DNA from 2 places in the Spirillospora sp. NPDC048823 genome. Region 2 is predicted to be linked to the other one. Evidence: riboswitches for the same ligand, from Rfam matches in the RefSeq annotation. Region 2 holds a riboswitch; the other holds the start of a gene.
The links. A riboswitch is a leader RNA that binds a small molecule or an ion and turns the genes downstream of it on or off. The one in region 2 is predicted to bind glycine.
Positions count from the first base shown of each region.

Region 1 (9,558 bases), on a different contig from region 2:
CCGCCCGGACGCTGATCTCGCACCCCGAGCAGGGGTGGAGCCTGCTGTGCAACGGCGTCGTGCTCTTCGAGGACACCGGTGAGCTGCTGCCCGACGGGGGAATCATCGCACCGCACCGGCCGACGGACCTGCAGGCTCCGTCCGCCGCTTGAACGGGGTCTCCACGGGGGACTAGTTCGAACGGATGATCATCCTCGGGGGCACGGCCACCTGCCCGGAGTCTCCGGGCCCGCACGGGGCCCGGAGCAGATCCGCCACTACTCCCGGCCGCCCGTCCGCACCGGACGGGCCGCCCATCTCCGCAACCACGGCTCCGCCGCCCTCCCGGCCGCGGCGGGGTCCCGGTTCAGATCGTGCCGCTCCCCCGCCAGCACCGCGACATGCGCCGCGTCCGCCGCGTCCGGAACACCGAACGGGTCACGGTCGCCGTTGACGACGAGGACCTCCACCCCCGCCGAACGCAGCTCCTCCACCCGGGTCTTCTCCGGGTTGCGCGGCGGGCGGAGCGGGAAGGCCAGCGCCACGACGCCCGCCGCACCGGCGGGCGCCGCCGTCCGGCACACCACCCGGGCGCCGTTGCTCCGCCCGCCCTGGATCAGAGGGACGTCCCCGAACCCGTCCCGGACCACGCCGACGATCTCCAGCCACGCCTCGTCCTGCTTCGCCGCGGGGCCCGGTGCGCGGCGCCCGGCGAGCCGGAACGGCTGCGTCACCCGCGCGACGGCGCCTCCCAGGCCGAGCGCGGTCTCCCGGACGGCCAGCAGGTCGGGCGCGTCCACTCCCCCGTTCGACCCGTGCGTCAGCACCAGCAGGAACGGCGGATCGGCCGCCTCGTCCAGCGTCACCTCCGCCGGCCCGTGCACCGTCACGATCTCCATGCGGCTCACCGTAGCCGCCCGCGGGACGATCACTGCGGCAGACTGTCCCCATGGAGAAGATGACCGACGAAGAGTGGCGCGACTTCGTCTCCGAGGGCACCCGCACCGGCAAGGCGGGCGTCACCCGCAAGGACGGAACACCGCACGTCACGCCGGTCTGGTTCGTCCTCGACGGCGACGACGTGCTGTTCAACACCGGCCGCGACACCGTCAAGGGCCGTAGCCTGGCCCGCGACCCGCGCGTCTCGATCTGCGTGGACGACCAGACGCCGCCGTTCTCCTACGTGCTGCTCCAGGCCGAGGCGTCCCTCGTCGAGGACCTCGGCGAGATGCGCCGCTGGGCCACCGTCATCGGCCGCCGCTACATGGGCGCGGAACGCGCCGAGGAGTTCGGGGCCCGCAACGCCGTCCCCACCGAGTACCTCGTCCGCGCCCGCATCACCAAGGTGGTCGCCGAACGCGCCATCGCGGACTGACGGGTTCAGGCGTCGGGCCAGCCGGGGACGGGCGTGCCCGTCGCGAGGCGGAGCCGCTCGGCGAAGCTCTCGTGCAGCAGCGGACCCCACGCGTAGTCGCTCGGGACCCGCACCGCCTTTCCGAGCACCTCGTGCGTCTCGCCCGGCCGCCGCTCGGCCGGGCCGTCGGCGTACCGGACGCCGAGCAGCGCGTACATGTGGTCGAGGGCGCCGAAGGCCTCACCGGTGAGCGCGGGGAGCGTCCCGTCCGACGCCGCCTGCTCCAGGACCGGCTCCCACCACAGGTCGGCGGGTTCGCCGTCCTCCTCGCCGTCGCCGAAGTCGCGGCGCAGCCGCGCCCGGACCTGCCCCGCGGTGCCCGGGTCGGCCAGGCCCCGCCGCCACACCTCGCCCGCCTCGGCGGCGCGTCCCCGCAGCGGCAGCGTCCGCGCCAGCAGCTCGGTGGCCAGCGGCCCCACCTCCAGGTCGGGCGGCTCCTCCCCCAGCGCCGCGCCGAACGCGCCGATCGCCTGATCGAGGTAGGAGATGCCGAGCGCCACGGCGAGCCGCGCGTAGGCGTACGGGGCGGTGGCCCGGTCGATCAGCCTGAGCCCGGCGGCGAGGATCCGCTGGGCCCGCGCGGGATCGCCGCGTTCCAGCAGCCGCTGGGCCAGGTCGTGCGCGGCGGGCGGCCCGTACTCGGCGTCACCGGTCCCGATCACCGCCTCCCAGTGCTCGCGGGCCTCGTCGAACTCGCCGGCGTCGTCGGCGATCCGGGCGAGCGCCAGGTGGGCGGGCGGAAGGTAGGCGGCGTTGCCGAAGTCGACCACGACCCGCCAGGCGGGCGCCGCCCGGCCGTGCTCACCGGCCCGCTCGTGCGTGAGGGCCAGATGGTAGGCGGCGCGCGGCCCGTACTCGGGATCCCCGGTGGCGATCGCGGCGCGGTCCGCCTCCCGCGCCCCCTCCACGTCACCGGAGTCGTCGAGGACGACGGCCAGCCCCAGCGCGGCCTGCGCCCGCCAGGGCGTCTCACCGAGCGCGAGCACCCTCTCGAACAGCGGCGCCGCCCTCTCCGCCGCACCGTTCTCGGCGAGGTTCCGCGCCTCCTCGCACAACTGCGCCGGGTCGTCGGACACACGCTCCGGTGACTCGCTCATCGATCTGCCCTCTGGGGGTCGGGGTCGCCGGAAAAGCCTAGCGATCCGGCCCTTCCACGTCTCGCGGCGACACCCTGAACCTCACCAAGATCACGAATTGTGCCCCCGCTTCCGGGCTCAGTCCTCGAAGGCGTCCGGGGGCGGGCAGGAGCAGACGAGGTTGCGGTCGCCGTACGCCTGGTCGATGCGGCGGACGGGCGGCCAGTACTTGTCGTCGCGCAGGGCGGGGACGGGGTAGGCGGCCTCCTGGCGGGTGTAGGCGTGCTTCCAGTCGTCGGAGATGAGGCAGGCGGCGGTGTGCGGGGCGTTCTTGAGGGGGTTGTCCTCGCGGTCGTAGCCGCCGTCGGCGACCCGCTGGATCTCGCGGCGGATCTCGATCATGGCGTCGCAGAACCGGTCGAGCTCGGCGAGGTCCTCGGACTCGGTCGGCTCGATCATCAGGGTTCCGGCGACGGGGAACGACAGGGTCGGGGCGTGGAAGCCGTAGTCGATGAGGCGCTTGGCGACGTCCTCGGCGGTGATCCCGGTCTCCTTCGTGATCTTCCGGAGGTCGGCGATGCACTCGTGGGCGACGAGGCCGTTGCGGCCGGTGTACAGGATCGGGTAGTGCGGCGCGAGGCGGGCGGCGAGGTAGTTGGCGCCGACGATCGCACCCTCGGTGGCGGCGCGCAGGCCGTCCGGGCCCATCATCGCGATGTACGCCCAGGAGATCGGCAGGATGCCCGCCGAGCCCCACGGCGCCGCGGAGATCGGGCCGACGCCCGTCTCGGGGCCCGCCTCGGCGCGGAGCGGGTGGTTCGGCAGGAACGGGGCCAGGTGCTCGCGGACGCCGATCGGCCCGACGCCGGGGCCGCCGCCGCCGTGCGGGATGCAGAACGTCTTGTGCAGGTTGAGGTGCGAGACGTCCGACCCGAACTCGCCGGGACGGGCCAGGCCGACGAGCGCGTTGAGGTTGGCGCCGTCCACGTAGACCTGGCCGCCGGCCTCGTGCACGGCCGCGCACACGTCGGTGATCGTCTCCTCGAAGACGCCGTGCGTGGACGGGTAGGTCACCATGATCGCGGCGAGCCGGTCGCCGTGCCGGCCGATCTTGGCGTGCAGGTCGTCGAGGGCGACGTTGCCGCCTTCGTCGCACTTGACGACGACGACGCGCATCCCGGCCATGACGGCGCTGGCGGCGTTGGTGCCGTGCGCGGACGACGGGATCAGGCACACGTCCCGGTGCCGCTCGCCGCGGGATGCGTGGTAGCCGCGGATGGCGAGCAGGCCGGCCAGCTCGCCCTGCGAGCCGGCGTTCGGCTGGACGGAGACTTCGGCGTACCCGGTGATCTCGGCGAGCGCGCGCTCCAGTTCGCCGATCAGCTCGACGTAGCCGGCGGCCTGGTCGACGGGGGCGAACGGGTGGATGTCCGCGAACTCCGGCCAGGTGATCGGCTCCATCTCGGCGGTGGCGTTCAGCTTCATCGTGCAGGAACCGAGCGGGATCATGGAGCGGTCGAGGGCGATGTCCTTGTCCTGGAGTCTGCGCAGGTAGCGCAGCATCGCGGTCTCGGAGCGGTGCGCGTGGAAGACCGGGTGGGTCAGGTAGGGGCTCTCGCGGCGCAGCCCGTCCGGGAGCGCCTCGGCCGCCTCGGCGGCGCCGGCGGCCGGGACGCCGAACGCCTCCAGGACGGCGGTGACGTGCCGGGGCAGCGTCGTCTCGTCGCAGGCGATCCCGACGTGGTCGGCGCCGGCGGGACGCAGGTTGATCCCGCGCTCGCGGGCCGCGGCGACGACCTCCGCGGCGCGGCCGGGGACGCGGGCGAGGACGGTGTCGAAGAACGCGTCGTGGACGATCTCCACGCCGCCGCCGCGCAGCCCCGCGGCGATCTCCGCGGCGCGGCGGTGCGTCCGCTGGGCGATCGCGGCGAGTCCCTCCGGCCCGTGGTAGACGGCGTACATGCTCGCCATGACGGCGAGGAGGACCTGCGCGGTGCAGATGTTGCTGGTGGCCTTCTCGCGCCGGATGTGCTGCTCGCGGGTCTGCAGCGCCAGCCGGTGCGCGGGGGCGCCGCCGGCGTCGACGGACACGCCGACGAGCCGTCCGGGGAGCTGCCGCTGGATCCCCTCGCCGACCGCCATGTAGCCGGCGTGCGGGCCGCCGAAGCCGTACGGGACGCCGAACCGCTGCGTCGAGCCCACGGCGATGTCGGCGCCGGACTCGCCCGGCGGGCGCAGCAGCGTCAGCGCGAGCAGGTCGGCGGCGACGACGACCCTGGCGCCGCGGTCGTGCGCCTGGCCGATGACCGGCTCCAGGTCGCGGACGGCGCCGGACGCGCCCGGGTACTGCAGCAGCACGCCGAAGAAGTCCCCCTCGGGAAGCCCGCCGGCCAGGTCGGCGGTGACCACCTCGATGCCGAGCGGGACGGCCCGCGTCCGCACGACGTCGATCGTCTGCGGGAGGGCGTCGGCGTCGACCAGGAACGTCCCTGGGTCCTTGCGCCTGGAGACGCGGTGGGCGAGGGCCATCGCCTCTGCGGCGGCGGTTCCCTCGTCCAGCATGGACGCGTTCGCGACCGGCAGGCCCGTCAGGTCGGCGACCACGGTCTGGAAGTTCAGCAGGGCCTCAAGGCGCCCCTGGGATATCTCCGGCTGGTAGGGGGTGTAGGCGGTGTACCAGCCGGGGTTCTCCATGACGTTGCGCAGGATGACGGCCGGGGTGACCGTGCCGTGGTAGCCGAGGCCGATCATGGACGTCAGGACGGTGTTGCGGGCGGCGAGCTCGCGCAGCCGTTCCAGCGCGGCGGGCTCGCTCAGCGCGGGCGGCAGGTCCAGCGGCCTGGACGTGCGGATCGCGGCGGGCACCGCGTCGTCGATGAGGGCCTCGATGCCGGAGTAGCCGATCACGGCGAGCATCCGGGCCTGGTCGGCGGCGGAGGGGCCGACATGCCGGTCGGCGAACGTGGAACGGGGGTGCTGCGGCGAGGCCACGGGGGCGAAGAACTGGGCGGTCATGGAGAGCCTCCTGGCTGCTGCGATGCTCAGATCCGCCGCCGGCGCGGGGCCGGCGGCCGGTCTCCCCCTCTGTCATCGGCACCTGAGAGCTTCACCCGCGCGGCGGGGTTTCCCCTTCGGTGAGACGCCCTTCCCCGCGTGCGGGGACCGACGCCTGCTTTCCAGAGGTGCCTCGCCCAGCGGTCCTTTTGCCTGAGAGGTTCCGGGGAGGTTGCCCCTTCGGCGCCCCACGCTGGCGGCGTGGGGTCTCTCCCGCACAGGGTCGACGGCATGTCCTCGACAAACCCTACCCAAAGCCGCGGCCCGGGATCGGCCCTCCCCGGCCCGGCGCGAGCGACCGGCGGCATCCCGCCTTACCAATGAGTAGGATATGGAGGTCTGACCTGGGAGGTAACGGGCCTCGGGGCCTCGGGACGCGAGATGGGGCTGCCGGTGCACACACGACGGCCGGACGGCCGCCGGCCGCTCGACGGCGCGCCGCCGGTTCTGGGACGCTGATCGCGATGACGGATGGTCAGGGCGGCGGTACGGCGTGACGCAGACCCGCGACGGAACGGTGCGTCCCAGGCAGGGCGCGGCCTCAGGTGTGCCCGTCGACGAGCCCGCCCAGCCCGACCGGATCCGCCGCCCGTCGGACGCCATCAGGTTCGCCGCGTCGGTGACCGGCCTGGCGGCGGTGATGCTGCTGGTGTCGTTCGCGAAGGGGACGACGCACGGCCTGCACGCCGACATCCAGGAGGGCACCGCGCACGCGCCCTGGCTGCTGCTGTCCCTGGCCACGCTGATCTCCAGCTTCGGCGTGCTGGCCGCGCCGATCGCGTTCGGCATCGAGCGGCTGTTCCACAAGGACGGGACGCGTGTCGCGATCGCGCTGCTGGCCGCCATGATCGCATTCGGGATCACGGTCGGGCTGGACGACCTCGTGGTGCGGGCGGCGCCCGGCGGCGTCTTGGACTCGCTGATCTGGGGCGGCACGGAGACGGCCCCCATCCACACCGACATCGCCCCCGTGATCGCTTTCGTCAGCGCGGTCGGAATGGCCGGGCGCGCCCGGTGGCAGGCCGCGACGTGGACGATGATCGGGCTGGCGGCGCTGACCGGCCTCACCGCCAACTACGCCTCGGTGTCCGCGCTGGCGGCCACCTACTTCCTCGGACGCGCCATCGGCCACGGCACCCTGTACGTCGTCGGCACGCCGAACCCGCGTCCCGCGGGCACGGCGGTCGTCGCGGCGCTCGAACGGCTCGGGCTGCGCCCGGAGCGGGCCGCGCGCCTGGACGACCCCGCCGGCGGCGCCGAGGAGACCCGCCGGTACGGCGTCGTCCTCGCCCCCCGTCCCGAGGACGGGGACGGGGACGGGGACGAGGAGGGGGACGGCGGCGGTGCGCGTCTCCCGGTCCGCCACGGCGGCCGCGGCGAATGGGACCTCGAACTCCGCGTCTTGGACCGCGACCAGCAGACGGCGGGGGTGCTGTATCGCGTCTGGCGGCTGCTGCGGCTGCGGTCCACGACGACGGGGCGGGCGCTGCGGTCGCTGCGCAGGTCCCTGGAGCAGGAGTCGCTGATGGCGTACGCGGTGGACGCCGCGGGCGCCCGGACCCCCCGTCTGGTCGGCACGTCGGAGGTCGGCACGGAGGCGGCGCTGCTGGCGTTCGAGCACGTGCCGGGGCGGCGGCTCGCCGACGTCCCCGGCGAGGAGATCACCGACGCGCTGCTGACGGACGTGTGGCGGCAGTTCCGTTCGCTGCAGGCGGGCCGGCTCGCGCACCGGCGGCTGCAGGACGAGGCCATCGTGGTCGGCGGCGACGGCCGCGCCTACATCACCGACCTGCGGGCCGGGGAGACCGCGTCGGGCGACCTGGCGCTGCGGCTCGACCTGGCGCAGCTGCTGACGACGCTCGCGCTGCGGGCGGGGCCGGAGCGGGCGGTCCGCACCGCCGCGTCGGTGCTGGGCGAGGAGCCTCTGGCCGCCGCGGTGCCGCTGCTGCAGAGGGTGGCGCTGTCGCGGACGACCCGGACGGCGCTGCGCCACGACCGGGAGGTGCTGACCCGCATCCGGGAGCAGATCGTCCGGTTGAAGCCGGAGACGGAGGTCGCACCGGCCAGGCTGGAACGGTTCCGGCCCCGGACGATCTTCAGCATCGTGGCGCTGTCGATCGCGGCCTACATCGTCATCCCGCAGGTCGCGAGCATGGACGTGGGGACCATGGCGTCCGCGGCGAGCTGGCACTGGGCCCTGGCCGCGCTGGGCGGGGCGGCCCTCACCTACGTGGCCGCGGCGCTCATGCTGATGGGGTTCGTGCCGGAGCGGCTGCCGCTGGGGCGGACGGTGCTGGTCCAGGTCGCCGCGTCGTTCGTGAAGCTGGTGGCGCCGGCGGCCGTGGGCGGCGTCGCGGTCAACACCCGCTACCTGCAGCGCTCGGGGCTGCGGCCCGGCCTGGCGGTGGCGAGCGTCGGCGCGTCGCAGCTGATGGGGCTGGTCACGCACATCCTGCTGCTGATCCTGTTCGGGTTCCTCACCGGCTCGACGACGAAGGCGACACAGGACCTCGCGCCGTCCCGCACGATCGTCATCGCGGTGCTGTCGCTGGGGCTGCTGGCGGGGCTGGCGATGACCGTCCCGCGGGTCCGGCGGGAGGTCACGTCGCGGCTGAAGAGCATGTTCTCCGGTGTGGTGCCCCGGCTGGTGGACGTCCTGCAGACCCCGAAGAAGCTGGTCACGGGAATGGGCGGGACGCTGCTGCTGACGGCGGCGTTCGTGCTCTGCCTGGACGCCTCGATCCGCGCCTTCGGCGGGTCGCTGCCGCTGACGACCGTCGTGGTGGTCTTCCTCACCGCCAACGCGGTCGGGTCGGCGGCACCGACGCCCGGTGGCCTCGGCGCCGTCGAGGGGGCCCTGACGCTCGCGCTGACGATCTCGGGGCTCACCGCGGAGACGGCGACGTCGGCGGTGCTGCTCTTCCGGCTTCTCACGCTGTGGTTGCCGGTCCTGCCGGGATGGGGCGCGTTCACCTACCTGCAGCGCCGGGAGTCGCTCTGATCGCCTGCCCGTGGTCGTCAGGCCGTGGTCGTCAGGCCGTGGTCGTCAGGCCGTGGTCGTCAGGCCGTGGTCGTCAGCCGGTGCGGCGGGCGCGCCGCCGGCCGGCCAGTTCGTCGTGGGGGTGCTCGGACGGGTCGTCGTCGGCGGCGGCGGCCCGCTCACCGGGTAGTTCCGCGAGGCTGCCCTCCACCTCCTGCCACACCCTCCCGAGCGCGATGCCGAACACGCCCTGCCCGCCTTGCAGCAGATCGACGACCTCGTCGGGCGAAGTGCACTCGTACACGCTGACGCCGTCGCTCATCAGCGTGATCTGCGCCAGGTCCCGGACGCCCCGGTCCCGCAGGTGGGTGACGGCCGTGCGTATCTGCTGCAGCGACACACCGGTGTCCAGGAGCCGCTTCACGACCTTCAGGACGAGGATGTCGCGGAAGCTGTAGAGCCGCTGGCTGCCCGACCCGTGCGCCGGCCGCACGCTCGGCTCCACCAGTTTCGTGCGCGCCCAGTAGTCGAGCTGCCGGTAGGTGATCCCCGCCGCCGAGCACGCGGTCGGGCCGCGGTAACCGACATCCTCCGGCGGCGCCGAGACCTGGGTTTCGAAGAGCAGGCCCTGCTCTCCGGCCTGCCGGGACGCCATGTGCCTGTCGGGGGTCGCCTTGCCCTCGCCGCTGCTCACCGCCACGCGGACCTCCGGCTTCTATCAGCCCGTGCCGCTTCGTCAAGGGGGTTTGACGAATTACACCACGGGTGTTCCACCAGCACGGTAGGTGCCGGTCAGGGTGTGGTCAACGTTCACCGTCGGCGCGTCGCATGCCCGGATGAACCGGCTTCACGTGGGCAAACTGCGCACCTTCACCGCCTCACCACTCTTACCCCGGAGGCCGCCCGGTAAAAACCGGCAGGTCCGGGGCGATGCACAACCAATCGCGGCAGGGCATGACCATACACCCGAGGGTGACATTCCCCACGTTCGCTCTATGCCCCGCGCAGTCGCGGTCATGCGGACCCGGCGGCGGGCGTCCGTCAGCCCGCGCGGC
Region 1 is NZ_JBICUT010000008.1:40,681-50,238, forward strand. Features, by position in the region: gene ACGFK0_RS19740 (DUF5999 family protein) at 1-152, shown strand, start outside; gene ACGFK0_RS19745 (alpha/beta family hydrolase) at 258-878, opposite strand; gene ACGFK0_RS19750 (PPOX class F420-dependent oxidoreductase) at 929-1,354, shown strand; gene ACGFK0_RS19755 (tetratricopeptide repeat protein) at 1,360-2,490, opposite strand; gene gcvP (aminomethyl-transferring glycine dehydrogenase) at 2,608-5,484, opposite strand; glycine riboswitch at 5,547-5,654, opposite strand; glycine riboswitch at 5,655-5,749, opposite strand; gene ACGFK0_RS19765 (YbhN family protein) at 6,017-8,524, shown strand; gene ACGFK0_RS19770 (MerR family transcriptional regulator) at 8,598-9,203, opposite strand; gene ACGFK0_RS19775 (bifunctional nuclease family protein) at 9,545-9,558, opposite strand, start outside.
Region 1: another riboswitch for glycine. It lies ahead of gcvP (aminomethyl-transferring glycine dehydrogenase); the one in region 2 lies ahead of gcvT (glycine cleavage system aminomethyltransferase GcvT).

Region 2 (9,558 bases):
AGTTCACCTACGCCGAGCGGGCCACGGACTGGCGCGGCAACAACAACATCGCCGAGTCGATCTTCGAGCAGATGCGGCTGGAGCGGTTCCCCGAACCGTCCTGGGTGGTGGTGGGCGCGGGCACCGGCGGGACGTCCGCGACGATCGGCCGGTACGCGCGGTACCGGCGGTTCCAGACGCGGCTCGCGGTCGTCGACCCGGAGGGGTCGGCGTTCTTCGGCTCGTTCGCCGACGCGGACCCGGAGCGGACGGCGGCGGGCTCGCGGATCGAGGGTATCGGCCGTCCCCGCGTCGAGCCGTCCTTCATGCCCGCGGTGATCGACCGGATGATCCGGGTACCGGACGCGGCGTCCGTCGCGGCGATGCGCTGGACGAGCGAGGTCAGCGGCCGCGACGTCGGCGGCTCGACCGGCACCAACATGTGGGGCGCGGCGGTGCTGGTCGCGCAGATGCGGGCGGCCGGGGAACGCGGCAGCGTCGTCACGCTGATCTGCGACGGTGCCGAACGCTACACCGGCACCTACGGGTCGGACGCGTGGCTGGCCGAGCAGGGCCTGGACATAGGGCCCTACCTCGCCGCGCTGAACGGTTTCCTGAAGACCGGTGAGCTGCCCGCTACCCTGTGAAACGGACGGGGTTGACGAGGTCGGCGTAGATGAGCAGCCCGCCCATGATGATCAGCACGGCCGCCATCACGTAGGTCACCGGCAACGCCTTGGCCACGTCCACATAGCCGGGGTCGGGCCTCCGGAAGACCTTGGCGAACGCCTTCTTGATCGCCTCCAGGAGGGCGCCTGCGATGTGCCCTCCGTCCAGCGGCAGCAGCGGGACGAGGTTGAACATCCCGACCGCGAGGTTCAGCGACCCGAGCAGCATCACGAAGTAGGAGACCTTCTCGGTCCCGGTCAGGGTGTCGGACGCGGCGACGTCCCCGCCGATCCGGCTGACGCCGACGACCCCGATCGGGCCGTTCGGGTCGCGTTCCTCCCCGCCGAACGCCGCCTCCCAGATGCCGACCATCTTCTCCGGCATCCGCACCAGCGCGCCCGCGGTGCGGGCGGTGAGGTCGCCCATCGTGCTCGCGACCGCGCCGGGGCCCTGCCGCTCGACGGCGCTGGTCGGCGTGATGCCGAGGAACCCGACCTCGACGATCTTGTCCGGGTCCTCCAGGTGGTACATCCGGTTGCGGGTGATCGGGACGTTCAGCTTCACGTCCCGCCCGTCGCGCTCGACGGTCATCGGCACGGTCTGCCCGCCCGCCCCGCGGATCAGCTCCTGCAGCTGCCGGTAGTCGTCGATCTTCTGGCCGCCGAACACGACGATCTGGTCACCGGCCTGCAGCCCGACCTGCTTCGCCGGGGTCGGCGCGGCGTTCGCCGGGCACTCGGTGAGCTCGGACTGGCTCGCCGGCACCATGCATTCGGCGACCTCCCGGATCACCGGCTGCGGCTGGTTCGTGCCGATGCCCATCAGCAGGATCGCGAAGAACACCACCGCCAGCAGCAGGTTCATCGCGGGCCCGCCGGACATGATCAGCAGCTTCTGCCACCACTTCTTGCCGTAGAAGACGCGGGTCTCGTCTCCCGGCCGAACCTCCTCCAGCGCCACCCCGCGCGCGGACTCGATGAGCCCCTGGAACGGGCCGGTGCTGGCCTGCCGGATCTTCCCGGGTGCGTCTCCTTTGCGCGGTGGCAGCATCCCGATCATCCGGATGTAGCCGCCGAGCGGAATCCATTTGATCCCGTACTCGGTCTCGCCGCGGCGCCACGACCACATCGTCGGACCGAACCCGACCATGAACTGGGTGGTCCGCACCTTGAACAGCTTGGCGAACGAGAAGTGCCCGAGCTCGTGCAGCGCGATGGACACCAGGAGGCCGAAGAACAGAATCAACGCTCCAGCCAGGTATGCCATGCGGCTAGCCCCTCCGGTCGTGCACCCCGCTCACCGGGGGGTGGTCTCCAGCAACCCAACTCAGAGTACGGCACGGCTCCCGGTTTGGTTGAACCAGCGCGCAAGGCGGCCGGACGCCCTCACGGCCCCGAATTGGAACCGAGTTGCTAAGCGGCCCCCACGCCATTGGCACGCACGAGAGTATTCGCGCGCCACGCCACCTGCGCATCATGGCGGCCCCACCCCGGTCCATGGAGGTACTGCCTTGAAACGCGGTCATGTAGCGGCCCTGGCGTTGATGCTCGCCCTGGCCGGATGCGGCGGCTCCGGCGACGGCGGCGGGGCCGCCGAGTCACCCGGCCCTTCGTCCTCGTCGTCCGGCAAGGGGACGACGGTCCTGCCCACCCCGCCCGGGCAGTCGAAGGCGGCCAAGGCGTTCAACGACTGCATGCGCAAGCAGGGCGTTGAGCTGCCCAGCCCGAACCCGACCGCCACACCGGCCGAGAAGGAGATCAAGAAGCGCATGACAGCCCTGCGCGCGTGCATGAAGGCCCTGTCGTCGTCCCCGCCCGCCCAGCCGCGCTGAATCCGGCGGTATCGGACGCACGCAGAGGAATGCAATACTGGCGCAGCCGATGATCCCGTGCGGGAGAGTCCCTTGCAGCCGGTGAGGGACGCCGAAGGAGCAAATCCTCCCCGGAACCTCTCAGGCACCATGGACCGCACGGGTACGGCGACCTCTGGAAAGCGGGGGCCCGGGTCCCCCGCCGAAGGTGAAAGCCCGCCCCGGTGGCGGGTGAATCTCTCAGGCGCCGATGACAGAGGGGGAGGCACCGAGCCGACCGGTGCGCGAGTGGGACGATGGACCATACGCGCCCGCGACGAAGGAGCCGAACCGATGTCCGCCGACCCGACCGCGAAGAAGACGCCGCTGCACGACGTCCACCAGGACCTCGGCGCGAACCTCGTCGATTTCGCCGGCTACCTGATGCCGCTGCGCTACGCGAGCGAGACCGCCGAGCACCAGGCCGTCCGCACCGGCGCGGGGCTGTTCGACCTGTCGCACATGGGGGAGATCTTCGTCTCCGGGCCGGGCGCGGGCGCGGCGCTCGACTTCGCGCTGGTCGGCAGTCTCGCGTCGATGCCGGTGGGCAAGGCCCGCTACACGGTGGTCTGCGGGCAGGACGGCGGCGTCCTGGACGACGTGATCGTCTACCGGCTCGCCGACGCCACCTGGATGGTCGTCGCGAACGCCGCCAACACGGGCGTCGTCCGGGAGGCGCTGACCGAACGGGCAGCGGCCTTCGAGGCGGCCGTCGAGGACCGTTCCGGCACCTACGGGCTGATCGCCCTGCAGGGTCCCCGTTCCCAGGAAATTCTCGAAGGGTTCACCGACGCCGCCGTCGCCGACCTCAAGTACTACGCGGTCGTCGCCGGGCGGGTCGCGGGCGTCGACGCCCTCATCGCGCGCACCGGGTACACGGGCGAGGACGGCTTCGAGCTGTTCGTCGACGCGTCCGACGCCGTCGCGCTGTGGAAGGCGCTCGCCGGGGTGGACGGCGTCGTCCCCGCCGGGCTGTCCGCGCGCGACACGCTCCGTCTCGAAGCGGGCATGCCGCTGTACGGCAACGAGCTGACGGCCGAGACGACGCCGTTCGAGGCGGGCCTCGGCCGGATCGTGAAGCTGGACAAGCCGGGCGACTTCGTTGGAAAGACCGCCTTGGCGGCGCTGGCGCAGACCCCGCCCGGCCGTAGGCTCGTGGGACTGGTCGCGCGCGGGCGTCGCGCGCCGCGAAAGGGGTATCAGGTCGTCACGTCGGGCGGCACGCCGTGCGGGGTCGTGACGAGCGGCGCCCCGTCGCCCACACTGGGCACGCCGATCGCCTTGGCGTACCTCGACAGCGGCGCCGAGGAGACGGACCTCGCGGTGGACGTCCGCGGCCGGCACGAGCCGGTGGACGTGGTCGCCCTCCCGTTCTACAAGCGTTCCTAGAAGAGAAGGTGTGAGGGTGCGGGGGTCACCCCCACAGTGACACCCCACCATGACCAGAAAGAAGTGATCGTGAGCGTTCCGGAGCAGCTCCGCTACAGCGAAGAGCACGAGTGGGTGTCCGGCCTCGGTGGCGAGGACGGCATCGTCACCATCGGCATCACCGCGCACGCCGCCGACGCCCTCGGGGAGATCGTCTACCTCGAACTGCAGCCGTCCGAGGGCGACGCCGTCGAGGCGGGCGAGCCCTGCGGCGAGATCGAGTCGACCAAGTCCGTCAGCGACATCTACTCCCCCGTCAGCGGCGAGATCACCGCGATCAACAGCGCGGTGGTGGACGAGCCCAAGGTCATCAACGACGACCCGTACGGCGAGGGCTGGATCTTCAAGGTCCGCATCTCCGACGAGCCGGGCGACCTGCTCGACTCCGTCGCCTACGACAAGCTGATCGAGGAGAGCTGATCTTGAGCCTGAACGATTCGCTCGCCGCGGCCGACCCGGAGGTCGCCGCGGCCGTCGCCGCCGAGCTCCGTCGGCAGCAGTCCACCCTCGAAATGATCGCCTCGGAGAACTTCGCGCCGGTGTCGGTCCTGGAGGCGCAGGGCTCAGTCCTCACCAACAAGTACGCCGAGGGCTACCCCGGCCGGCGCTACTACGGCGGCTGCGAGCACGTCGACGTCACCGAGCAGCTCGCCATCGACCGCGCCAAGTCGCTGTTCGGCGCCGAGCACGCGAACGTCCAGCCGCACAGCGGCGCGCAGGCCAACACGGCCGTGTACTTCGCGATGCTGCAGCACGGCGACACGATCCTCGGGCTCGACCTCGCGCACGGCGGGCACCTCACCCACGGGATGCGGCTGAACTACTCCGGCAAGACGCTGAACGTGGTGCCGTACCACGTCCGCGCGGAGGACGGCCTGGTCGACATGGACGAGGTGGCGTCCCTCGCGGCCGAGCACCGTCCCAAGATGATCGTGGCGGGCTGGTCGGCGTATCCGCGGCAGCTCGACTTCCCGGCGTTCCGGGAGATCGCCGACTCGTCCGGTGCCCTGCTCATGGTCGACATGGCGCACTTCGCCGGCCTCGTCGCCGCGGGCCTGCACCCGTCGCCCGTCCCGTACGCGGACATCGTCACGACCACCACGCACAAGACGCTCGGCGGCCCCCGCGGCGGCCTGATCCTCGCCCGCGAGGAGTACGGCAAGAAGATCAACTCCGCGGTGTTCCCCGGCATGCAGGGCGGCCCGCTGGAGCATGTGATCGCCGCCAAGGCCGTCGCCCTCAAGATCGCCGCCTCGGACGAGTTCCGCGCCCGCCAGTCCCTCACCGTCGAGGGAGCCAGGCTCCTCGCCGAACGTCTTCTCGCCGAGGACTCCGCCAAGGCCGGCGTGAGGGTCCTGACCGGCGGCACGGACGTCCACCTCGTCCTTGTCGACCTCGTGGACTCCGACCTCACCGGCCGCGACGCCGAGGACCGCCTGCACGGCATCGGCATCACCGTCAACCGCAACGCCGTCCCGAACGACCCGCGTCCGCCGATGGTGACGTCGGGCCTGCGGATCGGCACACCCGCCCTCGCCACCCGCGGCTTCACCACCGCCGACTTCGCCGAGGTCGCCGACATCATCGCGCTGGCCCTCCAGCCGGCCTTCGACCGCGACGCCCTGTCGGCCCGCGTGAAGGCCCTCGCCGACGAGCATCCCCTGTACCCGGACCTGTGACGGCACCGCGCCCCCTTCCATTCCGGGAGGGGGCGCGAGCTACAACGGAGTAGCAATGGCCATCAGCGTTTTCGACCTGTTCAAAATCGGGATCGGCCCCTCGTCCTCCCACACCGGCGGCCCGATGGCCGCCGCACACCGCTTCGCCCAAGCCCTGCACCGTGACGGCCTCCTGGAGAAGACAGCCTCCGTCCAGGTGGTGCTTTACGGTTCCCTCGGCCTCACCGGAAAGGGCCACGGCAGCGACAAGGCCGTCATCCTCGGCCTCGAAGGCGACAAACCCGAACGGGTCGACGTCGACGGCATAGACGCCCGCCTGGAGAGAATCCGCGAACGCGGAACCCTGCGCCTCTTCGACGACCACGAAATCCCCTTCGTGGTCAACGAACACCTCGTCTTCGAACGCAGGAAATCGCTCCCCGGCCACCCCAACGGCATGCGCTTCACAGCCCTCGACGCCTCGGGCGACGAACTGCGCACAAGGGTCTACTACTCCGTCGGCGGCGGCTTCGTCGTGGACGAGAACGCCACCGGTGCCGACCGCATCAAACCCGACGACACCGCCCTGCCCCACCCCTTCGACACGGCCGCCGAACTCCTCGAACGCTGCCGGGAGACGGGCCTGTCGATCTCCGCCCTCATGCTGGAGAACGAAAAGGCGTTCGGCCGGACGGCACGGCAGATCCACGACGACCTCCTGAACCTGTGGCACGTCATGTGCGCCTGCGTGACCCGGGGCTGCACCAGCGAGGGCCTCCTGCCCGGCGGCCTGAAGGTACGCCGCCGCGCACCCCAGCTGCACCGCCAGCTGTCCACCGAAAAGGCGTCCGACCCCCTCCACGCGATGGACTGGGTCACCCTTTTCGCCCTGGCCGTCAACGAGGAGAACGCCGCCGGTGGCCGCATCGTCACCGCCCCCACCAACGGCGCCGCCGGCATCATCCCGGCCGTCCTGCATTACTACGACCGCTTCGTCCCCGGCTGCGACGACGACGGCATCGTCCGGTTCCTGCTGACCGCCGGCGCGATCGGCGTCCTGTTCAAGCAGAACGCCTCCATCTCCGGCGCCGAGGTCGGCTGCCAGGGCGAGGTCGGCTCCGCCTGCTCCATGGCCGCCGCCGGCCTCACCGAGGTCCTCGGCGGCACCCCCGAGCAGGTCGAGAACGCCGCCGAGATCGGCATCGAGCACAACCTCGGCCTCACCTGCGACCCGGTCGGCGGCCTCGTCCAGGTCCCCTGCATCGAACGCAACGCCGTCGGCGCCATCAAGGCCATCAGCGCCGCCCGCATCTCCCTCCGCGGCGACGGCCGCCACTTCGTCTCCCTCGACAAGGCCATCAAGACGATGCGCGACACCGGCCGCGACATGCTCGACAAGTACAAGGAGACCTCCCGGGGCGGCCTCGCCGTGAACGTCATCGAATGCTGACACCGGGAGGCTGACGCGGGGAGGCTGACGCGGGGACGTACGGCCGGTCCGGGTGAACGTACGCGGTCCGGCTACCGGTAGCCGCGTTTGAGCAGGTATCTGGCTCCTGCCTCGTAGCCCTCGGGGGTGAGCGGTTCGAAGCCGAAGGCGTCGGCGAGCCGGTCGGTGATGTTGAAGGCGGCGCAGACCGCCAGCGCGTCCTGGATCTGCCGGGGTGAGGCACCGGCGGCCAGCACTTCCCGCATGTCCTCGGCGCCGGCCTTTCCCTCCCGGGTCAGCTTGCCGAGCATCCGCAGCGTGGCCCGCAGCGGCTCTTCGACGGGCGCGGTTTCGAGGTCGGCCAGCACCGCCGCGACCCGCGGCCCGTCCTGGTACGCCTGGCTTGCCGTCGCGGTGTGCGCGCCGACGCAGAACGCGGTCCCGTTCACTTCGGACACGTAGGCCGCCATCAGCTCCCGGTCGCCCACCGACCAGGCGGACGGCCCGCGCATCGCCTCGTGGGTGAACTCCTTGGCGCGGGCACCGTAGAAATCGGGCCGGTAGAAGACCAGCCTGGCGGCGTCCGGTACCGGATGCCTGGAGAACAGCCTGATGAGCGCGAACAGCACTTTGGTACCGCGGCCGTAACCATGGTCGAGGATGTCAAGTCGCATGATCCGGACTCCCCTGAGCGGTCGCTTCGGCCAGGGCCGCCAGTCCGGCTTCGTACTGCCGGGCGGACTGGCCGACCGCGGCGCATATCACCAGCTCGAAAAGCTGGTCCTCGGTGCAGCCCGACGCCTTCGCCGCGGCCAGGTCCGCCTCGGTGACCTGCGCCGGGCTGCCGGCGACCTTGCCGATCAGCGCGTCCAACGGCGGAGGGAGGCCGTCGTTGCCGAAGGCGCGCGCCCGCTGCTCCGCCGACGCCCGGCCCTCCCCGTTCAGCACGCGACCCACCAGGGCTCGGTACGCTGCCCGCTTCTTGTCCTCGTCCGGCACGGTGCCTCCACCTCCTTCATGACTGGGCTGTCCACCCTCATGTCTAAGACGAATGGCACGCCCCCGTACAGGACACGCAGCGATGAGTTTGTGAGGGGACCTCGAACCCGCGACGCGCGAGACGTACGACGGCGGCGTGACCAAGGTGACCTACCGGGACGCGGACGGCAATGAGATCAGCATCGGCGGCGGCCCCGGCTGACGCTCCCCGGACACCGCGCCGACGTCCTGGAGTTCCTCATGGGGTCAGGGCGCCGCGGCCGGTGGGCGAGTGGGCGCCCTGGCGGGCCTCGTTGCCGCAGTGGCGGCAGATGACCATGGGGCTGACCGGGTGCCCGCAGGAGTGCTGCCAGCGGACGGGCGGGTCGTCCGCGTGCAGGTGACGGTCGCCCCACCTCATCAGGACGAGCAGGACGTCGCACAGTTCCACGCCCGCGGGCGTCAGGTGGTATTCGTAGCGGGCCGGGTGGTCGCTGTAGCGCTCGCGGCGGATGATGCCGTTCGCCTCCAGTTTGCGGAGCCGGGACGCGAGGATGTCGCGGGACGCGCCGGTGTTGCGGACGATCTGGTCGAAGCGCCGCACCGCGTAGCTGAGCTCGCGGATGACGAGCAGGCTCCAGCGTTCGCCGACCAGGTCCAGGGTGTCGGCGACCGAACACTCGCGTGGATGGGCGTCCTTCGGCATACCGGGAAGCCTATCCGCGGGACCTGGCCGGCTCATCCGTCAGAGCCTCTCGATGACGGTGGCGTTGGCGAGGCCGCCGGCCTCGCACATGGTCTGCAGCCCGTACCGCCCGCCGCGGTCTTCGAGGGCGTGCAGCAGGGTCGTCATGATGCGGGTTCCGCTGGCGCCGAGAGGGTGGCCGATGGCGATCGCGCCGCCGCGGACGTTGACGCGCGCGAGGTCGGCGCCGGTTTCGCGCTGCCAGGCGAGGACGACGGGTGAGAACGCCTCGTTCACCTCGAACAGGTCGATGTCGGTGAGTGCGAGGCCGGCCCGGTCGAGGACCTTCTCGGTCGCCGGGATGATCGCGGTGAGCATCAGCAGCGGGTCGTCACCGGTCACGGCGAAGGCGTGGAAGCGGGCGCGGGGCCGCAGGCCGAGGCGCTCGGCGATGTCGGCGCCCATGACCAGGACGGCGGCGGCGCCGTCGTTGATCGGGGACGCGTTGCCCGCGGTGATCTTCCAGCCGATCTCGGGGAACCGCTCGGCCATGCGCTCGTCGTAGTAGGCGGGCTTGAGCCCGGCGAGGATCTCGGGGGACGTTCCGGGGCGGACGGTCTCGTCCCGCTGCCCCGTCCAGGCGACCTCGCGGTCGAACTCGCCGTTCTTCCATGCCTCGGCGGCGCGCCGGTGCGACTCGCCGGCGAAGGCGTCGAGTTCCTCGCGGGACAGGTCCCAGCGGGCGGCGATGAGTTCGGCGCTGATGCCCTGGCCGACGAGGCCGTCCGGGTACCGCTCGCCGAGCATCGCCCCGTACGGGTTGCTGCCGGGCAGCACGCTCGACCCCATCGGGACCCGCGACATCGACTCGACGCCGCACGCG
Region 2 is NZ_JBICUT010000011.1:112,439-121,996, reverse strand. Features, by position in the region: gene ACGFK0_RS24620 (PLP-dependent cysteine synthase family protein) at 1-626, shown strand, start outside; gene ACGFK0_RS24615 (M50 family metallopeptidase) at 616-1,914, opposite strand; gene ACGFK0_RS24610 (hypothetical protein) at 2,159-2,479, shown strand; glycine riboswitch at 2,530-2,626, shown strand; gene gcvT (glycine cleavage system aminomethyltransferase GcvT) at 2,792-3,886, shown strand; gene gcvH (glycine cleavage system protein GcvH) at 3,956-4,345, shown strand; gene glyA (serine hydroxymethyltransferase) at 4,348-5,604, shown strand; gene ACGFK0_RS24590 (L-serine ammonia-lyase) at 5,660-7,033, shown strand; gene ACGFK0_RS24585 (carboxymuconolactone decarboxylase family protein) at 7,105-7,686, opposite strand; gene ACGFK0_RS24580 (hypothetical protein) at 7,676-8,011, opposite strand; gene ACGFK0_RS24575 (winged helix-turn-helix transcriptional regulator) at 8,250-8,696, opposite strand; gene ACGFK0_RS24570 (thiolase family protein) at 8,736-9,558, opposite strand, start outside.